DNA from 3 places in the Serratia sp. NA_13 genome. Region 2 is predicted to be linked to each of the others. Evidence: predicted binding sites of a transcription regulator. Region 2 holds the regulator's gene; each other region holds the start of a gene.
What was found. The regulator PhoB, encoded in region 2, activates phosphate uptake and scavenging genes when phosphate is short. The targets are predictions, from matches to a motif close to CTGTCATAAAACTGNCNNAT.
Positions count from the first base shown of each region.

Region 1: the regulator PhoB is predicted to act here: its motif matches at 8,503-8,522, upstream of pstS (phosphate ABC transporter substrate-binding protein PstS).
Region 3: the regulator PhoB is predicted to act here: its motif matches at 3,013-3,032, upstream of opgB (phosphatidylglycerol--membrane-oligosaccharide glycerophosphotransferase).

Region 1 covers NZ_JBQZFV010000013.1:21,888-32,700, forward strand. Annotated here, with positions in the region: gene atpA (F0F1 ATP synthase subunit alpha) at 1-1,402, shown strand, start outside; gene atpG (F0F1 ATP synthase subunit gamma) at 1,461-2,324, shown strand; gene atpD (F0F1 ATP synthase subunit beta) at 2,357-3,739, shown strand; gene ACUTSU_RS17065 (F0F1 ATP synthase subunit epsilon) at 3,760-4,179, shown strand; gene glmU (bifunctional UDP-N-acetylglucosamine diphosphorylase/glucosamine-1-phosphate N-acetyltransferase GlmU) at 4,476-5,849, shown strand; gene glmS (glutamine--fructose-6-phosphate transaminase (isomerizing)) at 6,126-7,955, shown strand; gene ACUTSU_RS17080 (hypothetical protein) at 8,001-8,381, opposite strand; gene pstS (phosphate ABC transporter substrate-binding protein PstS) at 8,599-9,639, shown strand; gene pstC (phosphate ABC transporter permease PstC) at 9,732-10,688, shown strand; gene pstA (phosphate ABC transporter permease PstA) at 10,690-10,813, shown strand, end outside.
Region 2 covers NZ_JBQZFV010000002.1:128,591-139,403, reverse strand. Annotated here, with positions in the region: gene proY (proline-specific permease ProY) at 1-953, opposite strand, end outside; gene brnQ (branched-chain amino acid transport system II carrier protein) at 1,025-2,344, opposite strand; partial or broken gene ACUTSU_RS04160 (5-methyltetrahydropteroyltriglutamate--homocysteine S-methyltransferase) at 2,791-2,979, opposite strand; gene ACUTSU_RS04155 (PstS family phosphate ABC transporter substrate-binding protein) at 3,281-4,219, opposite strand; gene phoR (phosphate regulon sensor histidine kinase PhoR) at 4,236-5,552, opposite strand; gene phoB (phosphate response regulator transcription factor PhoB) at 5,577-6,266, opposite strand; gene sbcD (exonuclease subunit SbcD) at 6,468-7,700, shown strand; gene sbcC (exonuclease subunit SbcC) at 7,697-10,813, shown strand, end outside.
Region 3 covers NZ_JBQZFV010000003.1:93,264-104,076, forward strand. Annotated here, with positions in the region: gene ACUTSU_RS07115 (AMP nucleosidase) at 1-397, opposite strand, end outside; gene opgB (phosphatidylglycerol--membrane-oligosaccharide glycerophosphotransferase) at 549-2,852, opposite strand; gene ACUTSU_RS07125 (ABC transporter substrate-binding protein) at 3,124-4,059, opposite strand; gene ACUTSU_RS07130 (ABC transporter permease) at 4,073-4,843, opposite strand; gene ACUTSU_RS07135 (ABC transporter ATP-binding protein) at 4,840-5,595, opposite strand; gene ACUTSU_RS07140 (TenA family protein) at 5,592-6,272, opposite strand; TPP riboswitch at 6,335-6,437, opposite strand; gene ACUTSU_RS07145 (LLM class flavin-dependent oxidoreductase) at 6,608-7,630, shown strand; gene ACUTSU_RS07150 (GlxA family transcriptional regulator) at 7,708-8,682, shown strand; gene gap (type I glyceraldehyde-3-phosphate dehydrogenase) at 8,761-9,771, shown strand; gene ACUTSU_RS07160 (inositol monophosphatase family protein) at 9,973-10,761, opposite strand; gene ACUTSU_RS07165 (ABC transporter ATP-binding protein) at 10,786-10,813, opposite strand, start outside.

The sequences.
Region 1 (10,813 bases), on a different contig from region 2:
TATGCAGGGCGAAATGATCGCACTGCCAGGCAACCGTTACGCAATCGCATTGAACCTGGAGCGCGACTCCGTAGGTGCTGTGGTCATGGGTCCGTACGCGGATCTGGCCGAAGGCATGAAGGTAAAATGTACCGGCCGTATTCTGGAAGTACCGGTTGGCCGTGGCCTGCTGGGTCGTGTAGTTAACACCCTGGGCGCACCTATCGATGGTAAAGGCCCGGTTGATAACGACGGTTTCTCCCCGGTTGAAGCTATTGCCCCTGGTGTTATCGAGCGTCAGTCCGTAGATCAGCCGGTTCAAACTGGCTACAAATCTGTTGACGCCATGATCCCAATCGGCCGTGGCCAGCGTGAGCTGGTGATCGGTGACCGTCAGACAGGTAAAACTGCCCTGGCGATCGATGCGATCATCAACCAACGCGATTCCGGCATCAAGTGTGTTTACGTGGCTATCGGCCAGAAAGCGTCCACCATCGCTAACGTGGTGCGCAAACTGGAAGAGCACGGTGCACTGGCAAACACCATCGTTGTGGTTGCTACCGCGTCCGAGTCCGCTGCATTGCAATATCTGGCACCATATGCTGGTTGTGCTATGGGTGAATACTTCCGTGACCGCGGTGAAGATGCGCTGATTGTTTATGATGACCTGTCCAAACAGGCCGTTGCTTACCGTCAGATCTCCCTGCTGCTTCGTCGTCCACCAGGTCGTGAAGCTTACCCAGGCGACGTATTCTATCTCCACTCCCGTTTGCTGGAGCGTGCTGCGCGTGTTAACGCCGAATATGTTGAAGCCTTCACTAAAGGTGAAGTCAAAGGCCAAACCGGTTCACTGACTGCTCTGCCGATCATTGAAACTCAGGCGGGTGACGTTTCCGCGTTCGTTCCGACTAACGTAATCTCGATTACCGATGGTCAGATCTTCCTGGAATCCAACCTGTTTAACTCCGGTATTCGTCCGGCGGTTAACCCGGGTATATCCGTATCCCGTGTGGGCGGTGCAGCGCAAACCAAGATCATGAAAAAACTGTCCGGTGGTATTCGTACCGCGCTGGCACAGTATCGTGAACTGGCTGCGTTCTCTCAGTTCGCTTCCGATCTGGATGATGCGACCCGTAAACAGCTGAGCCACGGTCAGAAAGTGACCGAGCTGTTGAAACAGAAACAGTATGCGCCGATGTCCGTCGCACAACAGTCTCTGGTGCTGTTTGCCGCAGAACGTGGCTTCCTGAACGACGTTGAAGTCGCGAAAGTCGTGAGCTTCGAAGCCGCGCTGGTTGCTTACGCAGACCGCGAGCATGCCGAGTTGCTGAACCACATCAACCAAACTGGCAATTTCAACGATGAGATCGAGGGCAAGCTGAAAGGCATCCTCGAGACCTTCAAGAAAACCCAGTCCTGGTAACGCTCAGCGGCCTGCAGTTGAAAGACAGCAGGCCGTCTGGCAATGAGGAGAAGCAGACATGGCCGGCGCAAAAGAGATACGTAGTAAGATCGCGAGCGTGCAAAACACGCAAAAGATCACTAAAGCGATGGAAATGGTCGCCGCCTCCAAAATGCGTAAATCGCAGGAACGCATGGCGGCCAGCCGTCCTTATGCAGAGACCATGCGCAAAGTGATTGGTCACCTTGCGTTGGGTAATCTGGAATATAAGCACCCGTACCTGGATGAGCGTGATGTTAAGCGCGTCGGGTATCTGGTGGTGTCTACTGACCGTGGTCTCTGTGGTGGCTTGAACATTAACCTGTTCAAGCGGCTGTTGGCAGAGATGAAAGGCTGGTCCGAAAAAGGTGTCGAAACTGATTTGGCACTGATTGGCTCTAAAGCCGCTTCTTTCTTTGGTTCCGTGGGTGGCAACGTGGTTGCCCAGGTCACCGGCATGGGGGATAACCCTTCCCTGTCGGAGCTGATCGGACCGGTGAAAGTGATGCTGCAAGCCTACGACGAAGGTCGTTTGGACAAGTTGTACATTGTCAGTAACAAATTTATCAATACGATGTCCCAAGAACCACAGATCGTTCAGTTGCTGCCGTTGCCGCCTGCCGATGACGGTGAGCTGAAGAAAAAATCTTGGGATTACCTGTATGAACCCGATCCAAAAGTGCTGCTTGATACCTTGCTGCGTCGCTATGTGGAATCTCAGGTTTATCAGGGCGTCGTGGAAAACCTGGCCAGCGAGCAGGCCGCACGAATGGTAGCGATGAAAGCCGCAACCGATAACGGCGGTAGCCTGATCAAAGAGCTGCAGTTGGTATACAACAAGGCTCGTCAGGCCAGCATCACTCAGGAACTCACCGAGATCGTTTCGGGAGCCTCCGCGGTTTAAGCTAGGTTTACGAATTACGTAGAGGATTCAAGATGGCTACTGGAAAGATTATCCAGGTAATCGGCGCCGTAGTGGACGTCGAGTTCCCTCAGGATGCCGTACCAAAAGTGTACAACGCTCTTGAGGTAGAAAACGGTGCCAATAAGCTGGTGCTGGAAGTTCAGCAACAGTTGGGCGGTGGCGTGGTTCGCTGTATCGCAATGGGGACCTCTGATGGTCTGCGTCGCGGTCTGAAAGTTACTGACCTGGACCACCCAATTGAAGTACCGGTAGGTAAAGCTACCCTGGGCCGTATCATGAACGTATTGGGTGAACCAATCGACATGAAGGGCGATATCGGCGAAGAAGAACGTTGGGCGATTCACCGTCCGGCGCCAAGCTACGAAGATTTGGCCAACTCCCAGGATCTGCTGGAAACCGGTATCAAGGTAATGGACCTGATCTGCCCGTTCGCCAAGGGGGGTAAAGTCGGTCTGTTCGGTGGTGCTGGTGTTGGTAAAACCGTAAACATGATGGAGCTGATCCGTAACATCGCGATCGAGCACTCCGGTTATTCTGTGTTTGCGGGCGTGGGTGAGCGTACTCGTGAGGGTAACGACTTCTACCACGAAATGAACGACTCCAACGTACTGGACAAAGTATCCCTGGTTTACGGCCAGATGAACGAGCCACCGGGTAACCGTCTGCGCGTTGCTCTGACCGGTCTGACCATGGCGGAGAAATTCCGTGACGAAGGCCGTGACGTTCTGCTGTTCGTTGATAACATCTACCGTTATACCCTGGCCGGTACCGAAGTGTCCGCACTTCTGGGCCGTATGCCATCGGCGGTAGGTTATCAGCCAACGCTGGCGGAAGAGATGGGTGTTCTGCAAGAACGTATCACCTCTACCAAGACCGGTTCAATCACTTCCGTACAGGCCGTTTACGTCCCTGCGGATGACTTGACTGACCCGTCACCAGCCACCACCTTTGCTCACTTGGATGCAACTGTGGTACTGAGCCGTAATATCGCTTCTCTGGGTATCTACCCGGCCGTTGACCCGCTGGATTCTACCAGCCGTCAGCTGGATCCGCTGGTAGTTGGCCAGGAGCACTACGATGTAGCGCGTGGCGTGCAGTCGATTCTGCAACGCTATCAGGAACTGAAAGATATTATCGCAATCCTGGGTATGGACGAGCTGTCTGAAGAAGACAAACTGGTTGTATCCCGTGCGCGTAAAATCCAACGCTTCCTGTCTCAGCCGTTCTTCGTGGCAGAAGTCTTCACCGGTTCTCCGGGCAAGTTCGTATCGCTGAAAGACACCATCCGTGGTTTCAAAGGCATTATGGACGGCGACTATGACCACCTGCCTGAACAAGCGTTCTACATGGTTGGCACCATTGAAGAAGCAGTGGAAAAAGCCAAGAAACTGTAACGTCTTGAGAGGAGGGTGATATGGCTATGACTTACCATCTGGATGTAGTCAGCGCGGAAAAACATATGTTTTCCGGCCTGGTGCAAAAGATCCAGGTGACAGGTAGCGAAGGCGAACTGGGGATTTTCCCTGGTCATGCGCCGCTGCTGACTGCCATCAAGCCTGGCATGGTGCGTATTGTTAAACAACACGGTGAAGAAGAGTTCATCTACCTGTCCGGCGGTATCCTTGAGGTACAACCGAGCGTGGTCACCGTGCTGGCTGACACTGCTATCCGTGGAACGGACCTCGACGAAGCGAGAGCGCTGGAAGCTAAGCGTAGAGCTGAAGAACATATCAGTAGCTCTCATGGCGATGTCGACTATGCTCAGGCATCTGCAGAACTGGCGAAAGCGATCGCAAAACTGCGCGTTATCGAGCTCACCAGAAGATCGATGTAATATTTTGGCGCGTGCATAACGCAGCCAAAATTAAGAAAGCGGCCTATTGGGTCGCTTTTTTTTTGTTTTAAAATAAGCCTGATACCCCGGCAGGCATTGTGAGGTATAACCTTCAATAGCGGCTGGAAATGTCGCCGATCGCCGACAGTTATCCCCACCGTCGGGTTACTGGATCGTTAACTTCGGCATGCCTAGTGCCCCAAGGCCTGAGCTGGGTTCGTGCAGAGAAATATGTAGTAATATCGTCACTAAAGGGTTCTACTTTCGTCTATTAAAATGGAGTTATCAGGTTGCTTATGTCGAACAGCGCAATGAGTGTGGTGATCCTCGCCGCGGGCAAGGGAACACGCATGTATTCCGATCTTCCCAAGGTGTTACATCCGTTGGCCGGCAAGCCGATGGTGCAGCACGTCATTGATGCCGCGATGAAACTGGGCGCGAAAAACGTCCATCTGGTGTACGGCCATGGCGGTGACTTGCTGAAAAATACCCTGACCGATGGTGCACTGAACTGGGTGCTGCAGGCCGAGCAATTGGGTACCGGCCATGCCATGCAGCAGGCTGCCCCGCATTTTGCCGATGATGAAGACGTGCTGATGCTGTACGGCGACGTCCCGCTGATTTCTGTCGATACTTTGCAGCGTCTGATGGCCGCGAAGCCCCTGGGCGGTATTGGTCTGCTGACGGTGAAGCTGGCTGACCCGAGTGGTTACGGTCGTATCGTGCGTGAGAACGACCAGGTGGTGGGGATTGTTGAGCATAAAGATGCCAGCGAGGCCCAGCGCCAAATCAATGAAATCAACACCGGTATTCTGGTGGCCAACGGCCGCGATCTCAAGCGCTGGCTGGGGATGTTGAACAACGACAACGCGCAGGGTGAATTCTACATCACTGATATCATTGCGCTGGCCCATGCCGACGGCAAGAAAATTGAAGCCGTGCATCCATCACGCCTGAGTGAAGTGGAAGGCGTGAATAACCGCCTGCAACTGTCGCGGCTTGAGCGTATCTATCAGGCAGAACAGTCTGAAAAATTACTGTTGGCCGGCGTAATGCTGCTGGATCCGGCGCGTTTTGACCTGCGCGGGGAACTTGTGCACGGCCGCGACATCTCTATTGATGCCAACGTCATTATTGAAGGCACGGTCAAGCTCGGGGATCGGGTGAAAATCGGTGCTGGCTGCGTGTTGAAAAACTGCGTGATCGGCGATGACTGCGAAATCAGCCCGTACAGCGTGCTGGAAGATGCCGTGCTGGCTGCGGAATGCACCGTGGGTCCCTTTGCCCGCTTGCGTCCAGGTGCCGAGCTGGCGGTGGGCGCCCATGTTGGTAACTTCGTCGAAATGAAAAAGGCGCGTTTGGGCAAAGGCTCTAAAGCGGGTCATCTGAGCTACCTGGGTGATGCCGAGATTGGCGACGATGTGAATATCGGTGCCGGTACCATCACCTGTAACTATGATGGTGCCAATAAGCATAAAACCATTATCGGCGACGGCGTGTTTGTCGGTTCCGACACCCAGCTGGTGGCGCCAGTGTCTGTCGGCAAAGGTTCTACCATTGCCGCCGGCACTACGGTAACCCGTGATATCGGTGAAGATGAACTGGTACTGAGCCGCGTCAAGCAGGTGCATATCCAGGGCTGGCAACGTCCGGTGAAAAAGAAGTCATAGTGTGTTTTGCGTTGGGCTCCATTCACGAGCCCAATACAAAACATAAAAGTCCTCAATAGATTTCGAGTTGCTGCTAGGCGGCAAGAGTGTGAATTCCCTGGAGCTTAGTTCACTAAGTGACTGGGATAAGCACTCGCAGCCAACAACGCAGCAGCTCGAAAGATGAAGAGGATAAGCCCCACTATCTACAGGCTCGGGGCTGCACGGTAAAAACCGGCAAAATCAGGTCAAGACATCGAAAGCGCCCCGAAAGGCGTTTAATTAGGAATACAACTGATGTGTGGAATTGTAGGCGCAGTAGCGCAACGTGATATTGCAGAGATTCTGTTGGAAGGGTTACGCCGTCTTGAATACCGTGGCTACGACTCAGCCGGTTTGGCGGTGGTGGATGCTGAAGGTAACGTCAGCCGTTTACGTCGCGTCGGCAAAGTCAATAAACTGGCCGAAGCCGCTGAACAACATGAATTGCATGGGGGCACCGGTATTGCTCACACCCGCTGGGCAACGCACGGTGAACCTACCGAAGCTAACGCGCACCCGCATGTTTCTGATTACATTACGGTGGTGCATAACGGCATCATCGAAAACCACGAGCCGCTGCGTGAACTGCTGATCGAACGCGGTTATCACTTCAGCTCTGAAACCGATACCGAGGTGATTGCTCACCTGGTGCATTGGGAACAGCGTCAGGGGGGCACCTTACTGGAAGTGGTTCAGCGCGTGATCCCTCAGTTGCGTGGTGCATACGGCACTGTGGTGATGGACAGCCGTGACCCAAGCGTGCTGGTGGCAGCACGCTCCGGCAGCCCATTGGTTATCGGCCGTGGCGTGGGTGAAAACTTCCTGGCTTCCGATCAACTGGCACTGCTGCCGGTAACCCGTCGTTTTATCTTCCTGGAAGAAGGTGATGTGGTGGAGATGACTCGCCGCACCGTCAACATTTTCGATAAACAGGGCAACGCCGTTGAGCGTCCTGAAATCGAATCTCAGGTGCAGTACGACGCCGGTGACAAAGGCGCTTACCGCCACTACATGCAAAAAGAGATCTACGAACAGCCACTCGCGTTGAAGAACACCTTGGAAGGGCGTTTCAGCCATGGCCAAATCAACCTGAGCGAGCTGGGTCCGCGTGCTGACGAACTGTTGGCGAAGGTACAGCACGTGCAAATCATTGCCTGTGGGACTTCTTACCACTCCGGCATGGTTGCCCGCTATTGGTTCGAATCGCTGGCCGGCGTGCCTTGCGACGTGGAAATCGCGTCAGAATTCCGCTATCGCAAATCTGCCGTGCGTCCGGGCAGTCTGATCATAACGTTGTCGCAGTCCGGTGAAACTGCCGATACGCTGGCGGCACTGCGCCTATCGAAGGAGCTGGGTTACCTCGGTTCACTAGCCGTGTGTAACGTGGCCGGTTCTTCATTGGTTCGTGAATCCGATCTGGCTCTGATGACCAAAGCCGGCACCGAAATTGGTGTTGCTTCCACCAAGGCGTTTACTACCCAGCTTGCGGTGCTGTTGATGCTGGTGGCACGTTTGGGTCGTCTGAAAGGCATGGCGGAAAGCGTGGAGCATGAAATCGTGCACGGCCTGCAGGCGCTGCCGGCGCGTATCGAACAGATGCTGTCGCTGGACAAAAACATTGAAGCGTTGGCGGAAGGCTTCTCCGACAAGCATCACGCGTTGTTCCTCGGCCGTGGCGATCAGTACCCGATCGCTATGGAAGGTGCACTGAAGCTCAAAGAGATCTCCTATATTCACGCAGAGGCCTATGCGGCTGGTGAGCTAAAGCATGGTCCGCTGGCGTTGATCGATGCCGATATGCCGGTGATCGTGGTGGCGCCGAACAATGAACTGTTGGAAAAGCTGAAGTCCAACATTGAAGAAGTGCGCGCGCGCGGTGGCCAGTTGTACGTGTTCGCCGATCAGGATGCGGGTTTCGTCAGCAGCGAAGGCATGACTATCATCCCGTTGCCGCACGTCGAAGAAATCGTGGCTCCGATCTTCTACACCGTGCCGTTGCAGCTGCTGTCCTACCACGTGGCACTGATCAAAGGCACAGACGTTGACCAGCCGCGCAACCTGGCGAAATCTGTCACGGTAGAGTAACTCGCTGTTATGTTCGAAAAGCCGGCCTGAGCGCCGGCTTTTTTATCATTTAATCTTGTTATGCAGCTCTTGTACCGAGCGTTTCAGATCGCTGATTTCGCTTTGGGCATTGTCTTGCCCTTGTAACTTACGTTTCAGATTGTCGATCTCGCTGTTTTGATTTCGATTCTCGCGTTCCATATCGCTCAGCTTGTCTTGCAGTTTCTTGATGGTCTGTTCCTGAAGCCTTAATTGTTCTTTGAATCCGTCTAAATCTCTGAGCTCATAATTAGAAATAATGTAACCTTGGTCGTAATGGCTCCAAAGAAGGATGTTATCGGTACTGCCACTCGATTGCTTGCTGCGCTGTAATCCATCCGCCGCCGTGGCGTTGGCCATAGCCAGAAAATAAAGGCTAACCGTTGACAAGATAAGTATTTTTTTCATATGCAGTCCCTTTGCCTGGATGAGGTATAACAGAATGTTTCAGGTGAAATAATAGCCTAATCAAGATGTTAATTGCACTTTTGGTTTTTTGTAATATAACTGTCACATTTCGTACATTTTACTGTCACCAAACTGTCCTATTTTCCCTCCTGCAGCAATACTTACTCTGATGAAAACGACTTGAAGTCGATTTTTGAATATCCCATTAGGAGGGATTATGAAACTGATGCGTACCACCGTCGCCAGTATTGTGGCAGCGACTTTCTCCCTGACCGCCGTGTCCGCGTTCGCTGCTGCTAGCCTGACCGGTGCAGGTGCGACATTCCCCGCTCCGGTTTATGCCAAGTGGGCAGATTCTTATCAGAAAGAAACCGGCAACAAAGTTAACTATCAGGGCATCGGCTCATCTGGTGGCGTGAAGCAAATCATCGCCAACACCGTTGACTTTGGTGCTTCTGATGCGCCGTTGACTGAAGAAAAACTGGCTGCTGATGGCCTGTTCCAGTTCCCTACCGTGATCGGTGGTGTGGTGCTGGCAGTTAACATCCCGGGCATCAAATCCGGTGAGCTGACCCTGGACGGTAAAACTCTGGGCGATATCTATCTGGGTAACGTGAAGAAATGGAACGACCCGGCGATCACCAAGCTCAACCCTGGCGTTAAGCTGCCGGATCAGAACATTGCCGTTGTCCGTCGTGCTGATGGTTCAGGCACCTCGTTCGTGTTCACCAGCTACCTGTCTAAAGCCAACGCGCAGTGGAAAGAGAAAATCGGCGCAGGCTCTACCGTTAACTGGCCAACCGGTTTGGGCGGCAAGGGTAACGACGGCATCGCAGCCTTCGTACAACGTCTGCCAGGCTCTATCGGCTACGTGGAATACGCTTACGCCAAGCAGAACAACCTAGCTTACACCAAGCTGATTTCTGCCGATGGCAAGCCGGTCAGTCCGACTGAAGAGAGCTTCAGCAACGCGGCTAAAGGCGTGGACTGGAGCAAGACCTTCGCACAGGACCTGACTGACCAGAAAGGTGATAACGCCTGGCCAATCACTTCTACCACCTTCATCCTGGTGCACAAAGAGCAGAAAAACCCGGCTCAGGGTACCGAAGTGCTGAAGTTCTTTGACTGGGCGTACAAAACTGGCGCCAAGCAGGCTAATGACCTGGATTACGCCACTCTGCCGAAAGAAGTGATCGAGCAGGTGCGTGCAGCATGGAAAACCAACGTAAAAGACAGTTCTGGTAAAGCGCTGTACTAACAACGCAGGGGCGCGTGATTCGGCGCGCCCCACTCAGTTTTTCAGGGCCTGACTCATGTTAGGCCTGCCAGGGTTAAAACAGAGAGTGATCTATGGCTGAGTACAAGCCGACCATGAAAGCACCGAGTAAAAATGGTGACGTCATCTTCAGCGCGCTGGTTAAACTGGCAGCGCTGATTACCTTATTGTTGCTGGGCGGCATTATTGTTTCGCTGGTCTTCGCCTCCTGGCCGAGCATCCAGAAATTCGGTTTCTCCTTCCTGTGGACCAAAGAGTGGGACGCGCCTGCCGAACAGTTCGGTGCGCTGGTGCCCATCTACGGCACCGTAGTGACCTCGCTGATCGCACTGATTATCGCCGTACCCGTCAGCTTTGGTATTGCCCTGTTCCTGACCGAGTTGGCACCAAACTGGCTGCGACGCCCACTGGGTATCGCCATTGAGCTGCTGGCGGCAATCCCAAGTATCGTTTACGGCATGTGGGGCCTGTTCGTGTTTGCTCCGCTGTTTGCCGAATATTTCCAGACTCCGGTTGGCGATGTGCTGTCCGGCATTCCGATTGTCGGTGAGCTGTTCTCTGGCCCGGCATTCGGTATCGGTATTCTGGCTGCCGGGGTGATCCTGGCGATTATGATTATTCCTTACATCGCCGCTGTGATGCGCGATGTGTTCGAACAGACCCCGGTGATGATGAAAGAGTCGGCCTATGGCATTGGCTGCACCACCTGGGAAGTGATCTGGCGTATCGTGCTGCCGTTTACCAAAAATGGCGTGATTGGTGGTGTGATGCTGGGGTTGGGCCGCGCGCTGGGGGAAACCATGGCGGTGACCTTTATCATCGGTAACACCTACCAGCTCGACAGCGCTTCACTGTATATGCCGGGCAACAGTATTACCTCTGCGCTGGCCAACGAATTCGCCGAAGCGGAGTCTGGGGTTCACACCGCAGCGTTGATGGAGCTGGGCCTGATCCTGTTTGTTATCACCTTTATCGTCCTGGCGCTGTCGAAGTTGATGGTGATGCGTCTGGCCAAGAAGGAGGGACGCTAACGTGGCGACTATGGAAATGCAAAACAACCTGGCGCTGTTGGAAAGCCGTCGCAAAATGCAGGCCTGGCGCCGTCAGAAAAACCGTCTGGCACTGTTCTTGTCGATGGCGACCATGGTGTTTGGCC
Region 2 (10,813 bases):
CCGTGCAGCATGCGGCCAACGCCAAACACATCGCTGTTAATCGCTGACAGCGACGCGGTGATCACCACAAAATTAAGGATCCCTGCCGCCACGGTAATGCCCATGTGCTGGAAGGTCAGCACGAACGGGCTGCCATTAGTCCCCACCTGGTTCCATGGGTAAATCGACATAATGACGAACAGCGTACCGACGTAGAACACCAGAATACGCCACGGCACCGAGTTGATGGCCTTGGGAATCGAGCTTTTCGGATCTTTGGCTTCACCGGCGGTGATACCGATAATTTCGATGCCGCCGTAGGCAAACATCACCAACTGCAACGACAAGATCATGCCAATAAAGCCGTTACTGAAGAAGCCGCCGTTAGACCACAGGTTATGGATACCGGTAGGCTGCCCGCCGTTGCCAATCCCCCAGATGATGATACCGATACCGGCAGCAATCATGATGATAATGGTGGCCACTTTAAAGAACGAGAACCAAAACTCCAGCTCACCGAATACCTTCACGCTCATCAGGTTGATGGCACCAATCACCAGCACCACGCTCAGCACCCAAATCCAATGCGGCACCTCTGGAAACCAAATCCCCATATAGATACCGAACGCCGTTACGTCGGCAATCGCAACGATCAGGATTTCAAAACAGTAAGTCCAGCCAGTGATATATCCGGCCATCGGGCCAAGATAGTCCTGCGCATAACGTGAAAACGAGCTGGCCTGCGGGTTGTTGACCGACATCTCGCCCAGCGCGCGCATGATGATAAAGGCGACAATACCGCCAATCAGGTAGGCCAGCAGAACGCTCGGGCCGGCCATTTTAATGGCGTCCGCCGAACCGTAGAACAGACCGGTGCCGATAGCCGAGCCCAGCGCCATAAAGCGAATGTGGCGCGTACTGAGGCCGCGTTTCAGCTTATTGGCCGCAGGAGCGGCGGGTGACTGTTGTTGCATGAAGATAACCCGTGTTTTTTAAACGTAAAAAAGCCACGGACAAGTCCGTGGCCCAAAATTTAGCCGGGGAATTAGGAGTGCGCGGTCACTTCAGAACGCGAACAAACCCGGTCATAAATTGCGACCAGCACCAGCATCAGCAGCGACGGCGGCAACCATGCCAGTCCCTGAACCGCCAATGGCAGGTGATTGGTCCAATCCGGCAGGAAATGCTGGAAGGTAGACGCTTTCACCGCGTCAAGGATACCAAACAACAGGCTGACTAACATCACCGGCGCGATGATACGCGGTGCGCTGTTCCACCAGCGCTGAGTGAAACTCAGCACCACCAGCACGATACATGGCGGATAAATCGCGGTCAGTACCGGGATAGAGATCTGGATCAGATGGCTCAGGCCCAGGTTGGAAACCAGCATCGAGAACAGGCCCAAAATGAACACCAGCGTCTTGTAAGAGAACGGCAGGTATTGGGCAAAGAACTCAGCACAGGCGCAGGTCAGGCCAACCGCAGTCACCATACAGGCGATAAAGATCAGCGCCGCCAGGAAGAAGCTACCCAGACCGCCGAAAGTATTCTGTACGTAGGCATGCAGGATCACCGCACCATTAGTGGCATCCGGCACCAGCACGCCACTACCGGAACCCAGCTTGAACAGGCTCAGGTAAACCAGCGTCAGACCGACACCGGCGATCAGGCCCGCCAGAATGGTGTAACGCGTCAGTAATTTGGCATCCTTCACACCACGGGAACGCGCGGCGTTAACGATGACAATGCCGAAGACCAGTGCGCCCAGCGTATCCATGGTCAGATAGCCGTTAACGAAGCCGCTAGAGAATGGAACGTTCTGATAAACCTCGGTCGCCGGAATTGGCGTGCCCGCAGGCCAGGCCAGCGCGGCAATACCCAGCGCGCCCAGCGCAACAATTTTCAGCGGTGCCAGTACGTGGCCGACGGTATCGAGCAAGCGGCCCGGATACAAAGAGATGCCGATCACCAGCGCGAAATATACCAGGCTGTAAATAAACAGCGGCATGGCGCCATCACCGGTCAGCGGTGCAATACCCACTTCAAAGGAGACGGTCGCGGTACGCGGGGTAGCGAATAGCGGGCCGACGGCCAGATAGCAGACGGTCGCCAGCAGCAGACCGGCGCGACGTCCAATTGGCGTACTCAGGGCGTCAATGCCGCCACCGACACGAGCCAGCGCGATCACCGTCATCACCGGTAGACCGACCGCAGTGATCAGGAAGCCGATAGCTGCAGTCCAGACGTGCTCACCGGACTGTAAACCGACCATCGGCGGGAAAATGATGTTCCCGGCGCCGACGAATAAGGCAAAGGTCATAAAACCCAATGCGATAATATCTTTTGACGTTAAACGATGACTCATATGATGTCGTGTTGCCTGTTCAAATGAAAAAAAGTGCCCAATAGGTGGTAGCGTGATGCACCACCCGGTTGCCGGCTTGCCATTTCATCGCGAGACCAATAAGAGCAGAAAACGCATAACGTCCGCCGTTTTGTCCTTATTCGAAAGTGACCACTCATGATGATGGGCAGAGTTTTAGGAGTTATAAATGGAGGTTTAGTCCGACAACGAGGGCTAAGTTAAACGTTTATAGCGTTGTAAGGCAAGACGCATGACAAAAAGCAGAGTTATAGACCAGATAATCTTCCCACACCAGTCGATCATAGTGGCTATCAATAAATATACAATACATGATTTGTATCATTTTTGAGCAACGCATTCACAAAACGTGAATCCTATGGTTAACCACCGCGCGAAAACGCCAATAAACAGCCAGTTTTCGCGCGGTCTGAACGAATTTTTCGCTACTACCAAACCTGCCGGACGATATTCACCACGCTTTGCAGTTTATTCCACTGCTGTGATTCACTCAGGCTGTTGCCCTCTTCGGTCGAGGCAAAACCGCACTGGGTGCTGAGGCAAAGTTGGCTATGGTCGACAAACTGCGCGGCCTCCTCAAGACGCTGTTTCACCTGTTCAGGAGCGTCAATTTCGCCTCGTTGAAACTGTTGACGAGCAGTTTTCAGCGCTGCGGGGCGCAACAGACTGCCGACAACGTCAGCGTGAAAGCGTGGTTGCAATCGCACATATTATGACTCCCGGTAAGCAGGTAAAAGATCGGGCCTTTACCACAGTAATTGACAGTTTGAATTATTACGCCAGGCCATTATGGACATCCAGACTTCTAAATGGATAGAAGGTATCCTGTCATAGCGACTGCCGGGCAGTAATAGAAGAATTTTCATCGGTAGCGATGAGAAATTCATGTTGAGGGCAAATCAACGCCCCGAGGGAAATTTATTGCAGACCTAACGCCTGACGGGTTTTCTGCAAAGTAGCAGCAGGCAGCGGCAGATAGCCGTCATGGTTCACCAGGTTTTGCCCGGTGTCGGAAAGCACGCGATCGAGAAATGCGGCGGTCAGCGGCTCCAACGGCTGGTTGGGCGCTTTGTTAATGTAAATATACAGGTAGCGCGACAATGGATAGCTACCGTTGCGCACGTTGACGTCGTTGGGGACAACATAATTCTCGCCGGACTCGGCCAGCGGCAACAGCCGCACACCGCTGGCGCGAAAGCCAATGCTGGCGTAACCGATACTGTTCAGCGAACCGGCCACCGCCTGCACCACCGAGGCAGAACCGGGCAGTTCATTGACCCGTGGCATAAAGTCTCCGCCACACAGCGCACGCAGTTTGAAATAGCCATAGGTGCCGGATGCCGAATTACGCCCAAAGCGTTGCAGCGCACGCTGCTGCCAATCGCCTTTCAGCCCCAATTCCCCCCAACGCGTCACCGGCTGGTTTTCACCACAGCGCAGGGTAGCGGAGAAAATTCGGTCAAGCTGCTGCAAATTAAGACCGCGTAGCGGGTTGTCCTGATGGACCAACACCACCAGCGCATCGACGGCGACCGGCACTGCCAGCGGCGCATAGCCATAGCGGTGTTCGAATGCCGACACTTCCGCCGCCTTCATCGGCCGACTCATCGGCCCCAATTGCGCGGCCCCCGCAGCCAAAGCGGTCGGCGCAGTTGAAGAGCCTGCGGCCTGGATCTGCAAATTAACGTTGGGATAATGCTGGCTGAAGTCTTGTGCCCATAGCGCCATCAGGTTCGCCAGCGTATCGGAGCCGACGCTCGACAGGTTGCCGGACAGCATACCATCCGGCTGCGCTAACGCGCCACGGCTCGCCAGCAGCGCCAGGCAAAGCAACAGCCCTCGGATCATTCGGATCATACCAGCCTCTCGCGCGTTAATTTTTCACCGCATTCTCTGACAAAGCTGCGGGAACAATCAACCGGTTAGGCAAGGTAAAGATGAATCGGGTGCCAATGCCCTGCTCACTGAGGATCTCCAGCCGCGCGTCATGGTGGCTGAGCGCATGCTTGACGATCGCCAGCCCCAACCCACTGCCGCCAGTCTGGCGTGAACGGGCTTTGTCGACACGATAGAAACGTTCGGTCAGGCGCGGAATATGCTCGGCGGCGATGCCCGGCCCATTATCACTGACCTGGAACTGCGCACCGTTTGGCGTCTGTTGCCAGCTCACCTCAATATTGGTGCCCTTTGGCGTGTGATTGACGGCATTGTACACCAGGTTTGATACCGCGCTGCGCAGTTGGTCATCGTTGCCGAACACCTTGAGCTGTTCGTTCACCCGGAAGCTAATCTCATGGTTGCCGCTGCTCAGCGACTGCGCTTCGCGTTGCAACACCCGCAACATCAGCGGGATATCTACCCGTTCGTTCATATCGACGTTAGGTGCCGCCTCAATGCGCGATAGCGTCAGCAGCTGTTTGACCAGCCCATCCATACGCCGGGTCTGCTCTTGCATGGTGCCCAGCGCTTTGCCGCGCAGCGAGCCATCCAACTCTTCGTCGCTCATCATCTCCAGATAGCCCTGCAACACCGTGAGCGGGGTACGCAGCTCGTGGCTGACGTTGGCGAAGAAGTTACGTCGCGCGCCTTCCAGCTGGCGCATTTGGGTGACATCACGCGCTACCATCAGTAATTGCCCTTCGGAATAAGGCATCACGCGGAATTCGACGTAGTGCTCATTGTTCAACTGCAACGTCAACGGACGGGAAAACTCCTGCTGTTGCAGATAATGACTGAACTCCGGATAACGCAGCAGGTTAAGGATGTGCTGACCATTGTCTTCCGGCCAGCGGAAGCCCAGCAGGTGCTGCGCCAAACCGTTACACCAGAAGATATTGCCTTCGACGGTGGTCATCACTACCGCATCGGGCAGCGATTCCGCGCCGCTGCGGAAGCGTTTGATCAACAGCGCCAGCTCACGCCGCCGACGGCGATTACGCTGCTGCATCTGATACAGGCCGTAAAACAGCGGTTCCCAGCTCCAGCGCCCGGGTGGCGGCGTCATGCTGCGGTCAACCCACAGCCAGTGGGAAAGTTTGAGTTGGTTGTAGAAATTCCATGCCAGCGCCGCCAGCACGGCGGCCAGTAGCAACCAAGGCAGATAACCGAAAATCAGCCCCAGCAGTAAGGCAGGCAAGCAGAAAAGGGCCAGCTCCAGGGCCAGCCTCTTCCAGGATAGACGTTCTAGCACGGCATATTCTCCAGCGCGTCGCGATCAATAACGCGTTGAGAATCGGTAGCCGGTGCCCCGAACGGTTTGAACCATTTTGTCATGACCACTGGTCTCTAACGCCTTACGGAGCCGACGGATATGCACGTCAACGGTGCGGTCTTCCACATAAACGTTAGTGCCCCAGACGTGATTAAGCAACTGTTCGCGGCTATAAACACGCTCTGGATGAGTCATAAAGAAGTGCAGCAATTTGAACTCGGTCGGCCCCATATCCAGCGCCTGCTCGTTGGCCATCACCCGGTGTGAGGAAGGATCCAGGCTCAGCCCTTGCATTTCAATCACTTCTTCCACCGCCATCGGTGAAATGCGGCGCATTACCGCCTTGATGCGCGCCACCAGCTCCTTCGGCGAGAAAGGTTTAGTGATGTAATCATCCGCCCCAACTTCCAGGCCACGGACACGGTCTTCTTCTTCACCGCGAGCGGTCAGCATCATCACCGGAATATCGCGGGTCATAGCTTCACGCTTCATATGTTTAATAAACTGAATGCCGGAACCTCCGGGTAACATCCAGTCGAGCAACACTAAATCAGGGAACGGCTCAGACAGGCGCGTCACTGCGCTGTCATAATCCTCAGCTTCCAACGGTTGGTAACCATTCTGTTCCAACACAAAGCACACCATCTCACGGATCGGCGCTTCGTCTTCCACCACCAGTATGCGTCTTGCCATCGTCAATCCTGCCAATGTGTTAGCGATCACAGTTGATTGCGGGCGCCATTATGCGTCAGTTTTGTGACAGATTTATGAAATAAATAGCCTTGAAAAAACCTGCCTGTTACAGGCAGTAAGCATAGCGATTATTTCTAATCACGCAGAAACATCATATTCCCTTTATAATCCCCGCCATTACCCTATCGCCCCGGGAGTGTCATGCGCCTGATCCACACCTCTGACTGGCATCTTGGCCAGTTTTTTTTCACCAAAAGCCGCGCCGCCGAACATCAGGCTTTTCTGCGCTGGCTGATTGAGCAAATCGAGCAACAGCAGGTGGATGCGCTGATCGTCGCCGGGGACCTGTTCGATACTGGTTCGCCGCCAAGTTATGCCCGCGAGCTGTATAACCGTTTCGTGGTGGAACTGCAGCGCACCGGTTGCCAGTTGGTGGTGCTGGGCGGCAACCACGACTCCGTGGCAACCTTGAATGAGTCGCGTGAATTGCTTTCCTGCCTGAATACCACCGTGATTGCCAACGCGCAGAGCGAAACCGAACAACAAATTCTGGTGTTGAATCAGCGCGACGGTCAGCCGGGTGCGGTGCTGTGTGCCATCCCTTTCCTGCGCCCACGCGATCTGCTCTCCAGCCGCGCCGGCGAGTCCGGAGTGCAAAAACAGCAGGCGCTGCAAGAGGCTATCGCCGACCATTATCAAAAGCTGTATCAGGCGGCCTGTACACGTCGTGATTCACTGGGCTTGCCACTGCCGATTATTGCCACCGGCCATCTGACCACCGTGGGCGTCACCACCTCCGATTCGGTACGCGATATCTACATTGGCACGCTGGACGCCTTCCCCGCGCAGGCCTTTCCGCCGGCTGACTACATCGCACTGGGTCATATTCACCGCGCGCAGAACGTCGCTAAATCCGAGCATATTCGCTACAGCGGCTCGCCGATCCCTCTCAGTTTTGACGAATTGGGCAAAGCCAAAAGCGTATTTATGGTGGATTTCAGCGCGGACGCTCTGCAACAGATCACTGCGCTGGAGATCCCCAGCTTCCAACCGATGCAGCTTATCAAAGGTGATTTGGCACAGATCGAGCAACAATTGCAGCAGTTCGCCGATTATCAAGGCGAATTCCCGGTGTGGCTGGACATTGAAGTGGCAACACAGGACTACCTTAGCGACATTCAGCGCCGCATCCAGTTACTGGCCGATCAACTGCCGGTAGAAGTGGTGCTGTTGCGCCGCAGCAAAGAACAGCGACGTCAGGCCATTGAACAGCAGGACAAGGAAACGCTCAACGAACTGAGCGTCAACGAGGTGTTCGAGCGGCGGCTGGCGCAGGAGCCTGAAATGGCCGAACAACGTCGGCAACGAATGAGCCAAATGTTCCAGCAGGTGGTCGAGTCCGTGCGGCACAACGACCAGGAGCCGAGCCAATGAAAATCCTCAGCCTGAGGTTAAAAAACCTCAATTCCCTGCAGGGCGAATGGAAAATCGACTTTACTGCCGAACCCTTTGCCAGCAATGGGTTATTCGCCATCACCGGACCCACCGGCGCAGGAAAAACCACCCTGCTGGATGCTATCTGCCTGGCGCTGTATCACCAGACGCCGCGGCTAAACGTCACGCCGAGTCAGAACGAGCTGATGACGCGCCACACCGCCGAATCGCTGGCTGAGGTCGAATTTGAAGTCAAAGGGGTCGGCTACCGCGCCTTCTGGAGCCAGCGCCGTGCCAAAAATGCCCCAGACGGTAACCTGCAGGCACCGAAAGTGGAGCTGGCGCTGCGTGAAGACGGAAAAATCCTGGCGGACAAGGTACGCGACAAGCTGGATATGACCGCCGCAATCACCGGGTTAGACTTCGGCCGCTTCACCAAATCGATGATGTTATCCCAGGGGCAGTTCGCCGCCTTCCTCAATGCCGATGCCAATGACCGCGCCGAACTGCTGGAAGAGCTGACCGGCACCGAGATCTACGGCCAGCTTTCCGAACGGGTTTTCGAACAGCATAAGCAGGCCAAGGCCGATTTGGATGCGCTGCATCAACGCGCCAGCGGCATTGAACTGCTCAATGACGAACAGCGTCAACAATTGGAGAGCCAGTTGGTTGAGCTGGGGACGCAGGAGAATGCCCTTGGCGAACAGGCCCGCCTGCAGCAGCAGGCGCTGAACTGGTTACAGCAGTGGCAACAAACTCAGCAAAAACAACAGGAATACCAACGCAAACTGAACGCGGCGCAGCAGGAACAGGCGGCGGCGGAACCGCAACTGCAGCAACTGGCGCGCAGCGAGCCGGCAGAAAAACTGCGGCCATTGCTTAACGAACGTAACCGCTGCCGCAACGACCAACAGGCGCTGCAACAGCAGATAAGCCAATTAACGCAGCAGCAGGAGCAACAGCTAGCCCAGATGGCGCCGTTGCAACAGGCGGTGGAGCAAGCCCGTGCCCAGTTGCAGGCACATGTTGAACACCAGCAGACGCAACAGCGGTTGATCGACGAGCAAGTCGTCCCGCTCGATAACCAGATTGCCCAGTTACAGAAAACGCAGGCCGAACTGCAACAGGCATGCGATAGCGCCGCACAACAGTATGCCCAGCAAAAAACAGCGCTTGAGCAGCTCGAAGTTCAGCGAACCCGGTTGACCGCACAAGCGGGCCAGCATCAGGAAAAACTTAACGGTCTCACCACCGCGCTGTCGGCGCAGCAGCAACAACAAAATACGCTGGAAGCCCAGTCGCCCCTGGCGGCACTGCGCCAGCGTCAGACCGAACTGGCCGAGCTGCGCCCGGTACGCCAGCAGTTATTTACCCTATCGTCCCTGTTTAGCCAGGTCAGCGAACGTCTGGATCAGCAGCGTAAAGACTCCGCCGCCCGTCAGACACAGCTTGGCGAACATGAAAAACAGCTCGAAGAGACGCGGCTGCAGTATAAGCAGCAAAAAGCCCACCAGACAGACGTGGAAAAAGCCCTCGAGCTGGAACAGCGCATTGTTAGCCTGGAAGCAGAACGCGCCCGCCTGCAAACCGGTGAACCCTGCCCGCTGTGCGGCTCCTGCAGCCACCCGGCCATTGAACAGTATCAGGCGGTAAAACCTTCTGAAACCGCATTGCGCCTGGCCCAGATGCGCGCCACAACCGAGGCTTTGTATACGCAGGGCACCGAACTGCGCACCCGTTGCGAAAGCCTGAAAGAACAGCAACAGCGTCAACAGCAACTCATCACGCAAGACGAGCAACAGTTGGCCACCCACCTTCAGCAGTGGCAAACCCTCACCACGCCGCTGGCATTTGACTTTAGCCTGCAAGACGCCGACCGCCTGAGCCAGTGGCTGAACGCCTGCGACAGCGAAGAACGTCAGAGTCAGGCCGCCCTGCTGCAACACGAACAGGCATCGCATGCCGTGCAGCAGGCCAAAGACCAATTAGCCGCACTGCAAACACAACAGCAGCAGGCGCAACAAGAGAAAGCGCGGCTGGACGAGCGTTACATCCTGCTGGAGAAAAGCCACGCAGAGGCCCAGTTGCAACAGCAACGCCTGCAGCAACAGTGGCAGGAAGGTGAACAAGCCCTGGGCGAGCAACGTGCGCAGCGGCAGGCACTGTTTGGTGAACAGCAAATTACTCAGGTGCGCGAACAGTTGCGCGCCCGCCAGACGGCCTGTGAGCTGGCCAGCCAGCAAGCGGCCGAACAATGGCAAAAAGCCCAGGAACAACGCGACCGGCTGAGCGGCCAGCTTGTCGGGCTACAGCAGCAACTGCTGCAACAGACCGAGCGGTTGCAGCAAGCGGAACAAGAGTGGCTGCAAACGCTGGCCGTCAGTGAATTCAGCGATGAAACCGCCTTCATTGCCGCATTATTGGATGACGACCAGCGCCGACAACTGCAGCAGCGCAAAGAGCAGTTGCAACAGCGTCAGGTAGAGGCCAGCGCCCTGTTGACACAGACCATAGAAAGTCTGAAGCAGCATCTGCAACAGCGTCCTAAAGAGCTGGATGAGAACCAGACCGATCCCCAGATCCTGAGCCAGAGTCTGGCAGCGCTGGCACAGCAATTAAAAACCTTGCAGCTACGCCAGGGCGAAGTACGCAATCAGTTGGAAAGCGATGCTGCCCGCCGCATCAATCAGCAGTCGCTGTTTGAGCAAATCAGCCAGAGCCAGAGCCAGTACGACGACTGGAGCTATCTCAATCAGCTTATCGGCTCCAAAGAAGGGGATAAATTCCGTAAGTTTGCCCAGGGTCTGACGCTCGATCATCTGGTGTATCTGGCAAACAACCAACTGGGACGGCTGCACGGACGCTATTTGTTGCAACGTAAAACCAGCGATGCGCTGGAGCTACAGGTGGTAGATACCTGGCAGGCGGACGCGCTGCGCGACACCCGCACCCTGTCCGGCGGTGAAAGCTTCCTGGTGAGCCTGGCGCTGGCACTGGCGCTGTCCGATCTGGTCAGCCACAAGACCAGTATCGACTCGCTGTTCCTCGACGAAGGCTTTGGCACGCTGGATGCGGAAACTCTGGATACCGCATTGGACGCGCTCGACAGCCTG
Region 3 (10,813 bases), on a different contig from region 2:
TGGAGCCATCGATCACGTAGGGGAAAGGAATTTCCTGTTGTGACGGCCGCACTTCGATATGCGCATTGTACTCATTCGCCAGCAGAGTCAATTGTTCGGTCAGATAGTGGCGAAACAGCTGCGGGCGGGTAATGGTGGTGGTGTAACAGCCGGTATGAGTGAAACGGCCGTAGGCGCGAGTTTTGGTCTGCCCGGGCGAGGTGCCGTCCCAGCTGACGCGTAGTTCCGGATAAACAAACAGCCCGCTGGTGCGAGCTTGCATGTCGGGCAGGCCGCCATGACTGATAAAGTCGCCCACGGCCTGACGCAGCGCTTCAACCGAGGCGTCATACAGCGCTTCCAGTTTATCGATCGCCTGCGTGGGGGTAAGGCCGGTGCCGGATTGCTGACTGCTCATACTTTCTCCTTGGTTCTCCCGATTACGCGGCGGGAGGCAGGCGGATGCCGAAATCAATTCACAGCAACAGGTTAGCCGAAGATGAGCGCAAAAGCTTTGTTGAAGCAAAAGAAAACGCCGCAACAGGATGCCTGCTGCGGCGATGTGGTTATCAGGAGGAAGGCGAAGCCTGTTCGACCTTCAGCGAGACCAGGCCAATACCCAGTTTTTTCGGCGTAAAGCCGCCGCTGGCCCCTTCCTGCGGCTCGGTCGGTGCCGGAGGGGTGATGCTGATGTTCTGCGCGCCGCCAGGGTTATCAAAACGCAACGTCACGGTGGTGTCCTGTTTGCTGAGCGTCACAAACTGCTCCTGATCACCGACGCGTACCGAAATCGGTTCGCCGATGTTTTTGCCGTAGGCGCGTGCGCGTAGCACCAGATCAAAGGCCGAAGGCAGTGGGTCGACGTAGTCGATGCTTACCGTCGGGGCCAGATTGGCGTCCGACCAGCGGCCCCAATCCTCGATGGCGGCAACACCGGTGATCGCCTTAACCTGCTCCGGCATGCCCGGTAGCATAAAGGCGATGGCATCCGCGTGATATTTAACAGCGGCATCATCCACTTTCAGCCGCTCGACGGCATTTTGATAAGCGGCCACGCTGTCCGCCTCTGGGCCGCTAAAGTTGACCTTGCCACGGTAGTTGCCCCCTTTGGCCTGCACAATCTGCGGTGGGGCGGCCAGATTGCCTGAGGCCACGCAGGTTTCGGTGCTCAGCGCCAGTTCAGGCGCCCACACCCGGCCAATTTCATAGCACTTGTCGACCCAGACGAATTTTTCTCCTGCCCCCAAACCGGCGAGCTGTTTTTTCAGCGGTGTGGACAGATAAACGTTAAACATCGGCTCAATTTTGTTGTCCGTCACCTTCAGGATAAACGGCACCTTAAAGGTGATACCCGAGAAGCTAAAACGGCTACCCTGATTATCCAGATTAAAGTTGCTGATGCTGTTCGGGAAGCCCCATTGCTTCACCACCGCCGGTTTCCAGCCGTTGATTTTCTCATCGATATTCAGGAACACGGTGGCCAGCGTTGGGCTGGACAGGCTGCTGCGGCCAAGGCCAATGTAGTTATCGCCGCCCATCACGTCCAGCACCGTGGCACCGTTGTCCAGCGTGCTGCGTTTCTCGTTATGCAGCGCGGTCTGCGGGTGAGTGCCGTCGATAATAAAGAACAGGTTGCGGCGTTTTTGTTTGGTCAGAATGTCATAGGCGGTGTTATTCATCGCCAGATGGTCCGAAGACACCACGATAACGGTGTTTTTGAAGTACTCGGACGCTTTGATTTTGTCGATCAGCGCCGCGATGTGTTGCTGGCTGCAGGCCACCGCGCTTAGCGAGCGGTTTTCTTTGTTCTGCCAACTGAACGACTTTTTGCTGCAACTGGCGGAGATAAAACCGTCCGGGTGATGGGTGTCGACGGTCAGCGCAAACAGCGAAAACTTTTTATTCTGTTTGGACAACTCGACAAACTTGTCGAACACCAGATCCAGCACGGTATCGTCGTACCAGCCCCAGTCATTTTTGTAGCTCGGGTCGCTGACCTGCCCACGCAATTCTTTAAAGCCGTAAGCATGGTCAAAGCCATGCGATTTCAGGAAGGTATCTTTGCCAGCGAAGGCCAGTTCGGCCCCCTGATAAAAGTAGTTGTCGTAGCCGGCGGATTTCAGCACGTCGCCCAGGCAGACGTTTTCCGGATAAAAGGTGGATACGGCGCTGGAGGCATTGCCGTCAAACGGCGCAAACAGCGGGATACCGCACTGTGAGGACACCATACCGGCGATGGTATAGCCGGTGCCGGGCAACTGTTGGGTGTTGCTGAAATCGATACTGTTTGCGCGGTGTTGGTTCAGCTCGTCGGTCAGGCCGGGGAAGAGATCCGCATCCAGGTAGGTTCTTTCCAGGCTTTCGGCATAGATATACACCAGGTTCGGCGCTTTACCCTGAACGCTCTTTTTTGGCGCTTTGTAATAGGTATCAAAATCGGCGGTATCACCGCTAATCTGACTTCTGACCAGCAAGGAGATATCCTGAAAGGCCGGGGTGGTGCCAACGGAAAACAGCGCCAGCAGCACGGCGATCACACTATAAACCCTGCTGCTGCTTTTTGCCTTGCGCCGCACCAGGCTCCAGGTCAGCACGGCGAAGATTAGCGTCAGCACCGCCAACAGGCCGATAAACGGCAGCAGGTATTTACCGACGCCGGCGCCTTTCAGGCTGCTGGTCAGGGTGTAGAGTACCGCATCGGTAATACCATCGCCGGTAAAGTAGTTACTGGCGATCAGCACCACGTTAAGGATCAGATAGCTGCCCAGCAGCGTCAGCAGGGCGGCAAGCCACCAGCGGTTGGCGGCGGCCCGGGTCCGGTAGATGAGAATTGAGGCTAAAAAAAGTGCAAACGAAATTAATGCTGAAACCATCCACCGTACCCTGTCTGATTAAAAAGAAAAACTTAGCTGCTCTGACAAACGTCGTTGATCCGCGCACAGCGCGAAAGAGGAAGGGTATAGCGCATTGAAAGCATCAGGGTCAATGCGTGTTTGTACTGCCCAGCAGCGGCGGAGTGCGATTGGTGTTTTTTTGTGACATTACTGTGACACCAATCACGTCTGTGAGCAGCAGTACGCGAAATATGCCCTCTCCTTGGGGAGAGGGTCAGGGGGAGGGGAAGCAGACCAATAATGCGCTCCCTTAATTCAGCTCCACCGCATACTGCTCTACCGGGGTGATTTTCTTAATCAGCTTATTGTCGAACAGGAACTGTTCATAGGCCTGATAGCGCGTTTTATCCAGCCTGGCCGGATCGCGGGCGAACAGCGGCAGGCTGACTTGCCAGGCCTGTTTGTTCAACGCGGTATTCAGTTCCGGGTGTGCCTTGGCGAATGCCAGCCAGCTTTCCTGTGGGTGAGCCTGTAGGTAATCATTGCCTTTTTTCAGCGCCGTGAGGAATTTTTTGATTTTCGGCTCGCCTACCGCGTCGCGATTGGCGACGATAATCAGTTCGTCGTACACCGGAACGCCGTAGTCTTCCACGTTAAACACCACCGGATCCTTGCCTTGCAACTTTAGCTCCAGCGCCTCGATATTACGGTATCCGCCAATCACTGCATCAACCTGACCTGCCAGCAGGGCGCTGGTCAGCTGGAAATTAACGTTGAGCAACTTACCGTCATCAGGGTTGAGGTGTTCATGCTTGAACATGGTTGCCAGCGTGGCCTGCTCGATACCACTGACCGAGTAACCGATTTTCTTGCCCTTCAGCCCCGCGGGGCTGGTGATGCTTTTATCCAGCGTGATCACAGTATTGAGCGGTGAATCAATCAGGGTACCCACGCGCATCAGCGGCAGGCCCTGATCGGCAAAGAAATGCAACTGCGGCTGATAGGTGATGGCCAGATCGGCCTGTTTTGCCGCCACCAACCGTGGTGGTAGCGCCGGATCGGAAGGCGGTACAATCTTAACGTCCAGGCCTTCTGCCTTGAAGGCGCCGATCTGCTCGGCCACCATAATCGGCGCGTGATCGGGGTTGATATACCAGTCAAGCACCAGCGTCAGTTTTTCTGCGGCGGTGGCTTGCCCGGCCAGCGTAGTGCAGAGCATCAGTCCGCACAGGGTGTTTTTAATCATTGTCGATCCCTTGTTAACAGTCATTTTCCGGCGCCCAGTCAATCAGGCGCAGCAGCAGCGCGTCCACCGTTAGCCAAAGCAGGACGGTCATCAGCACCAGAATAAACAGCGCGGCAAAACAGACGTCGGTCTGCATGCGCGCGTTGGCGTTCAGCATTACGTACCCCAGCCCTTCCGCCGAGCCGACCCATTCACCGATGATCGCGCCGATCGGGGCGACGGCGGCGGCCATGCGCAGCCCGGAACCCAAGGCCGGCAGCGCCGCCATCAGCCGCACGTGCCGCAGTTGCGCCCAGGGAGAAGCGCGCAGGGTGCGGGCCAAATCGAGATAATCGTTATTGACCCGACGCAGTCCGTCGAAGAAGGCTGAGGTGACCGGGAAGAAGATCACCAACACGGCCATCACCACCTTGGCGCTGATGCCAAAACCGAACCACAGCACCAACAGCGGGGCCAGTGCAAACACCGGGATTGCCTGGCTGGTCAGCACCAGCGGCATTAGCCAGCGTTGCAGCTGCGGGGAATAAATCATGCACAGCGCCAGTACGGTGCCGAGCAATACCCCGGCCAGCAGGCCGCAGGCAATTTCAGCGGCGGTGATCAGCGTGTGGTAACCGAGATAAGCCCGGTCGTTCCACAGCGCCTGCGCTACTGAAGAGGGGGAAGGCAGCAGAAAGGCCGGAATATCGCCCAGCGTGACCAGTCCCCACAGCAATAGTAGGCCGGCAAACACCGTCAGGCTGCGACGCATCCGCGATAGACGGCTTTCAATCTGGGGTTTCATCCGGCGGCCCTCACCAGCTGCAACAACAGCTCGCTCTGGCTTTTCAGCAGTTGAGGATCGTCCGGTGCGCGCGGCGGAAACCCTTCGATAACATGGCTATCGTCAATACCGGCGGGATAGCGGGACAGTACCAGCAGATGATGGCTGAGACGGCAGGCTTCCATTGGGTCGTGGGTAATCAGCAATACGGTGTGCTGCGCCAGCAGTTCGGCGGCCAGTTGCTGGATCATGGCGCGGGTGATGGTATCCAGCGCCGAGAAAGGCTCATCCATCAGCACAATCGGCTGGCGTTCATACAGGGTTCGGGCGATGGCGGCACGCTGGCGCATGCCACCGGACAGCGCAGCAGGCAAGGCATTGCCATAACCACTCAGCCCCACGCGTTCCCGCAGGTGCTCGGCCCAGGACCGGTCGACCTTTTCACCGCGCAGCCGCGCGCCGAGACTGATGTTTTGGTCAATGGTCAGCCACGGGTAGAGAAAATCCTTTTGCCCCATATAAGCGATGCGCCCGGCAATCGGCAGGCCATCGCTGCCGGCAACCGAGCCGGAGGTGGGTTTTACCAGCCCGGCAATAATCTTCAACAGGCTGGTTTTGCCCGCACCGCTGGCACCGAGCAGGGCAACAAAGTTGCCGCCTGCGATATCGAAACTAAGTCGGTCGAAAATCACCTGTTGGCCAAAACGCAGGGTTAAATCCCGCACCTGAATACCTGGCCGCACGCCATGGTGCTGTGCGTTGACTATACTCATTGGGCATTCAGCCCCATTTGCCAGAAGGCGGATTCCAGCCGTGTGGCGGTGGTGAAAATCGCTGACAGTTCACCCAGGCGGCTTTCTGCACCGCGCTGGCGGCCGACGTTTTCCAGCAGATCGAGTGCGGCCTGCACCCCGGCCAGGTAGCCCGGATCGCCATAGTTGCGGATCCACGAAGCGTAGGGGTTGCCTGCCATCATCGTGGCAGGATCGTTCAGCAGTCGCAGGCCAATCTCGGCATAGCCAGCGACGCAGGGCAACAGCGCCGCCAGCAGGTCGAGCGCATCCCCGGAATGGCCGATATCGAGCACATAGCGGGTGTAATTGAGGGTTTCCGCGGCTTCTGGCTCGGCGGCAATCTGCGGCTCGCTGAGGCCCCAGTCGGCGCAATAGGCCAGATGCAAAGGCAGCTCGGCCACGATTGCATTGAGCGAAGCGGTGGCCGTGCGCATCTCCGGCAGGGTGCGCAGTTTGCTGACCAGCAGGGCGTAGGCGCGGGCAAAGTGGATCAGGAACAGATAGTCCTGGGTCAGATAGCGGCGGAAAGCAGGTTCGGGCAGCGTACCGGCGGCCAGTTGCTGAATAAAGGGGTGAGCGACATAGTCCTGCCAGTGGCTACCGGCGTGCAGGCGCAGTTGTCCGTAAAGACCGTCGTTGAATTGGGGAGTAAACATGGGACCTCCAAAAGTAAGTGGAGATCCGGGCGCGCTGAGGTATGAACAGGCAATGACTGATAGCGTGATTGCCGACCCGTCCCTTCGCTGGCATGACCCAGATCAGGTTCAAAGGGTTCGGCTTGCGCCATCTCAGCCCATTACAGGACACCCCTCGGAGGAGCCTGTTATACGATATTTACTTTTTGATTACAATGCTTGGGCGGGGGGAAGTCCGGAGGGATTTCTCTGCCAAAAACGGTTCGTTTAGTGCGGTCGAAGACAATTTTTCTGGCCTGACAGGGGGCATATTTGTCACTGTAATCCGGTCATAATTGAACCTAAGGACACTACCCATGAAGAAAATTGGATTTCTCTCTTTTGGCCACTGGACGCCTTCGTCACAGTCGGGCACCCGCTCGGCCAGCGATGCGTTGCTGCAATCGATCGATCTTGCCGTCGCGGCAGAAGAACTGGGGGCGGATGGAGCCTATTTCCGCGTGCATCACTTTGCCCGCCAGCTTGGCTCGCCATTCCCGCTGTTGGCTGCCATCGGTGCCAAAACCCAGCGTATTGAGATTGGTACCGGTGTGATCGACATGCGCTATGAAAACCCGCTGTATATGGTTGAAGATGCCGGAGCCGCCGACCTGATTTCAGGTGGACGTTTGCAGCTTGGCATCAGTCGCGGTTCTCCCGAGCAGGTGATTGATGGCTGGCGATACTTTGGCTACACGCCTGCCGACGGCGAGACCGAAGCCGATATGGCCCGTCGACATACCGAAGTGCTGCTGGACGCGCTGCGTGGCGAAGGCTTTGCCGAACCCAGCCCGCAACCGATGTTCCCTAATCCTCCCGGCCTACTGCGCGTTGAACCTTTCTCCGCCGGCCTGCGGGATCGCATCTGGTGGGGGGCCAGCTCAGACGCCACGGCAGTTTGGGCCGCGAAACTGGGGATGAACCTGCAAAGTTCGACGCTGAAAAACGACGAAACCGGCGAGCCGTTCCATGTGCAGCAGGCCAAACAGATCCGCGCTTACCGCGAGGCCTGGAAGCTGGCAGGGCATAAACGAGAGCCACGGGTGTCGGTCAGCCGCAGCATCTTTGCGCTGATGGATCAGCGGGATCGCAACTATTTTGGCAACAGCGGGCAGGAGGGCGATCAGGTGGGCTACATCGGCGATCAGACCCGGGCGATATTCGGCCGCAGTTATGCCGCCGAGCCGGAACTGTTGATCAAACAGCTGGCGCAGGACGAAGCCATTGCCGAAGCGGACACCTTGCTATTGACCGTGCCAAACCAGTTGGGTGTGGACTATAACGCCCATGTGATTGAGTCGATCCTCAAGCATATTGCACCGGCGCTGGACTGGCGCTGATAGGTTGCTAACCCAAAGCCTGCCAGCCTCTATGGAGGCGGGATTGACTTATTTTGCTCATTTTGTATTTTAAGGACATGCATAACTTTCTGATTATCGTCCCCGAAGGGGGCATGTTATTTGAGTCGGCAGGCATCGCCGACATTCTGATGCAAGCCAATCGCTTGAGGCCCAACGATGCTCCGCTCTACCGGATGTCGCTGGCCACCACGCAATCTCACCGGGTAGTCCATGGTTCGTCCGGTTTGAATCTGCTGGCCGACCATCGTCTCTCGGATCTCGACCCTGAGCAGGAACGCGACACCATCATAGTGACCGGAAAAGGCGCGACCGAAGAAGAAAGTGCCTACGTTGTCGACTGGCTGCGGCGTGCCGCACCCCAGGCGCGACGTATTGCGTCGGTGTGCGGTGGGGCGTTGCTGCTGGCCGAAGCCGGTTTACTGGATGGACGCCGGGCGACCACCCATTGGCGCTTGCTGGAAACCTTGCAGACGCGTTTCCCAAAAGTGCAGGTCGAAAATGGGCCGTTGTACGTGCAGGATGGCTCTGTCTGGACTTCCGGCGGGGTCAGTTCCGGCTTCGATCTCACTCTGGCGCTGGTGGAAGACGACTATGGTTTTGTTCAGGCGCGCGAAGTGGCGCAAGATCTGGTGATGTTCCTTCGTCGGCCCGGCGGCCAGGCGCAGTTCAGCCGTTACCCTTTAAATCAGGCTAAAACCCCTGGCCCAATCCGCGATCTCCAGTCGTGGATCCTGGAAAACCTGGCGGAAGATCTTTCCGTAGATAAATTGGCGGAACGGGTCGCCATGAGTCCGCGAAATTTTACCCGGGTGTTCACGCGTGAGACCGGGCTCTCTCCTGCCAAATTTGTCGAAGAAGGGCGTTTATATCTGGCCCGGCAACGCCTGGAGCAGAGTGCGGAAGGTATTGAGCAAATCGCCATCAACTGTGGGTTTGGTAATGGCCTCAATCTGCGGCGCGTTTTTGAGCGGCATTTGCAGCTCTCACCTACCGAGTACCGCGAGCGTTTTCATTCCCGCACATTGGCCTAAATTGATCTATGAACGTCCTTTTCGTCATTTCTCTCCCGGTTTAAATTGGTGACAGAGCCAATAATGAAGGAGTAGATCATGGTCAAAGTGGGCATTAATGGATTCGGCAGGATCGGCAGGAACGTGTTGCGTGCGGCGTTAGGGCGCAGTGATTTTCAGGTGGTGGCAATCAATGATTTGACCGACAGCAAAACCCTGGCGCACCTGCTGAAATACGATTCGCTTTCAGGCACTCTGGCAGCCAGCGTCGAAGCCGGTGAGAACCAGTTGCTGCTCGATGGTCGGCCGATTCATGTTTTCTCCGAAAGAGATCCGGCTGCTATCCCATGGAGCAGCGTGGGGGTTGAGGTGGTGATTGAGGCGACGGGCTTCTTCACCGACAAAGCCAAGGCCGAAGTGCACATCACCCAAGGCGGTGCAAAGCGAGTCATTATCTCGGCACCGGGCAAGGACGATGATATTACGCTGGTGCTGGGTGTTAACCATCAGCAATACGATCCGGCCAAACATTTTGTGGTCAGCAACGGCAGCTGTACCACTAACGGCCTGGCCCCTGCCGCCCAGGTATTGCATCAGGCATTCGGTATTGAATACGGTTTGATGAATACCACCCATGCCTACACCAATAGCCAGGCGCTGCATGACCAACCGGAAAAAGACCTGCGCGGTGCCCGTGCCGCAGCGGAGTCGATTGTGCCTTATTCCAGCGGCGCCGCCAAAGCGCTCGGCAAGGTGATCCCAGAGCTGGACGGTCGCCTGACCGGTTACTCGCTGCGGGTGCCGGTACCGGTAGTGTCTATCGTGGACTTAACGGTCACGCTGAAACGTGAAGTGACGGCCGAAGAGATCAACGCGGCTTTCCGCCAGGCTGCCGAATCCGGCCCTCTCAAGGATATTCTTGGCTACAGCGATGAGCCTTTGGTGTCCAGTGATTATAGAGGCGACCCGCGTTCGTCGGTAATTGATGGACTTTCCACGCTGGTGATTGGCGGTAATTTGGTCAAGATCCTCGCCTGGTACGACAACGAGTGGGGGTTCTCTAACCGTCTGGTCGATCTGGCGGTTTTGATGGAAAAACGCGGTTTGTAGAAGAGTAGGGGCGCTGCATGCTGCGCCCCTCAGATTGATGACAAACACCCGAAAAACGTGGTTTTCGGATGTTTGGGGTAAATCAGAAGATATAATCCTTTGTTTTTATTAGCCCTCAGATCAGAGCTTTTAACCGCAATGGACTTTGTCAGCAGTTTCAGGGGCGCTGCATGCTGCGCCCCTATGCTGAACCCAGCCAAATTACAGTTGCGCGATCTGCATTAAATCTTGTTTGGCCCCTGGCGCGACCGCCAGCACCGGCCCGCCGCGCAGCAGATGTTCCCCGTCGGTATTAAACGGATGGGTCCAGCCACCGGCTTCATTGACCAGGCAGTAACCCGCCAGACAATCCCAGGCGTGCATATAAGGCTCGTAATAACCCACCAGTCTTCCTGCGGCAACCCAGGCCAGCATCATGGCACCGGAACCGTTACGGAAGAAATTGCCGCCCACCGCGGTGATCGCGGCGGCTATTTCGCCAACGCGCTCGGGCGTGACATAGCTGTTGGCACCAAAACCGGTGACGTGGTTTTGCATGGTGCGCTGTGGATCCACCCGCAGCGGTTTGCCATTAAGCGTGGCACCTGCACCGCGTGCCGCAACAAAGCACTCTTGCTGACAAGGGGCGACGATCACCCCGATCACCGGCTCACCCTGATGAATAACCGCAATCGACACACACCAGTTCGGCATACCGTTAACGAAAGGGCTGGTGCCGTCGATCGGATCTACCACCCAGGTGTAGCCAGAGTCACCCGGCTGCAGGCCAAACTCCTCCCCCAAAAAACCGTCGTTCGGGAACTGCTGGGCGATTTTCTCGCGGATCAGTAATTCAACTTCGCGATCGGCTATCGATACCACGTCCTGCGCATCGCGTTTGGTTTCAATCACCAGGCTTTCGCGGCGATTGAAGTAGTCCAGCGCTTTGTCGCCGGCCGCTCGCGCAGCCTGTTCGGCTAGCGTCAGGCGTTGGGAAATCAGCTCATTCATTTTAGATCCTTAATATTTTGAGGCTCACTGGGCAATCAGCGCCAGTCCCTGA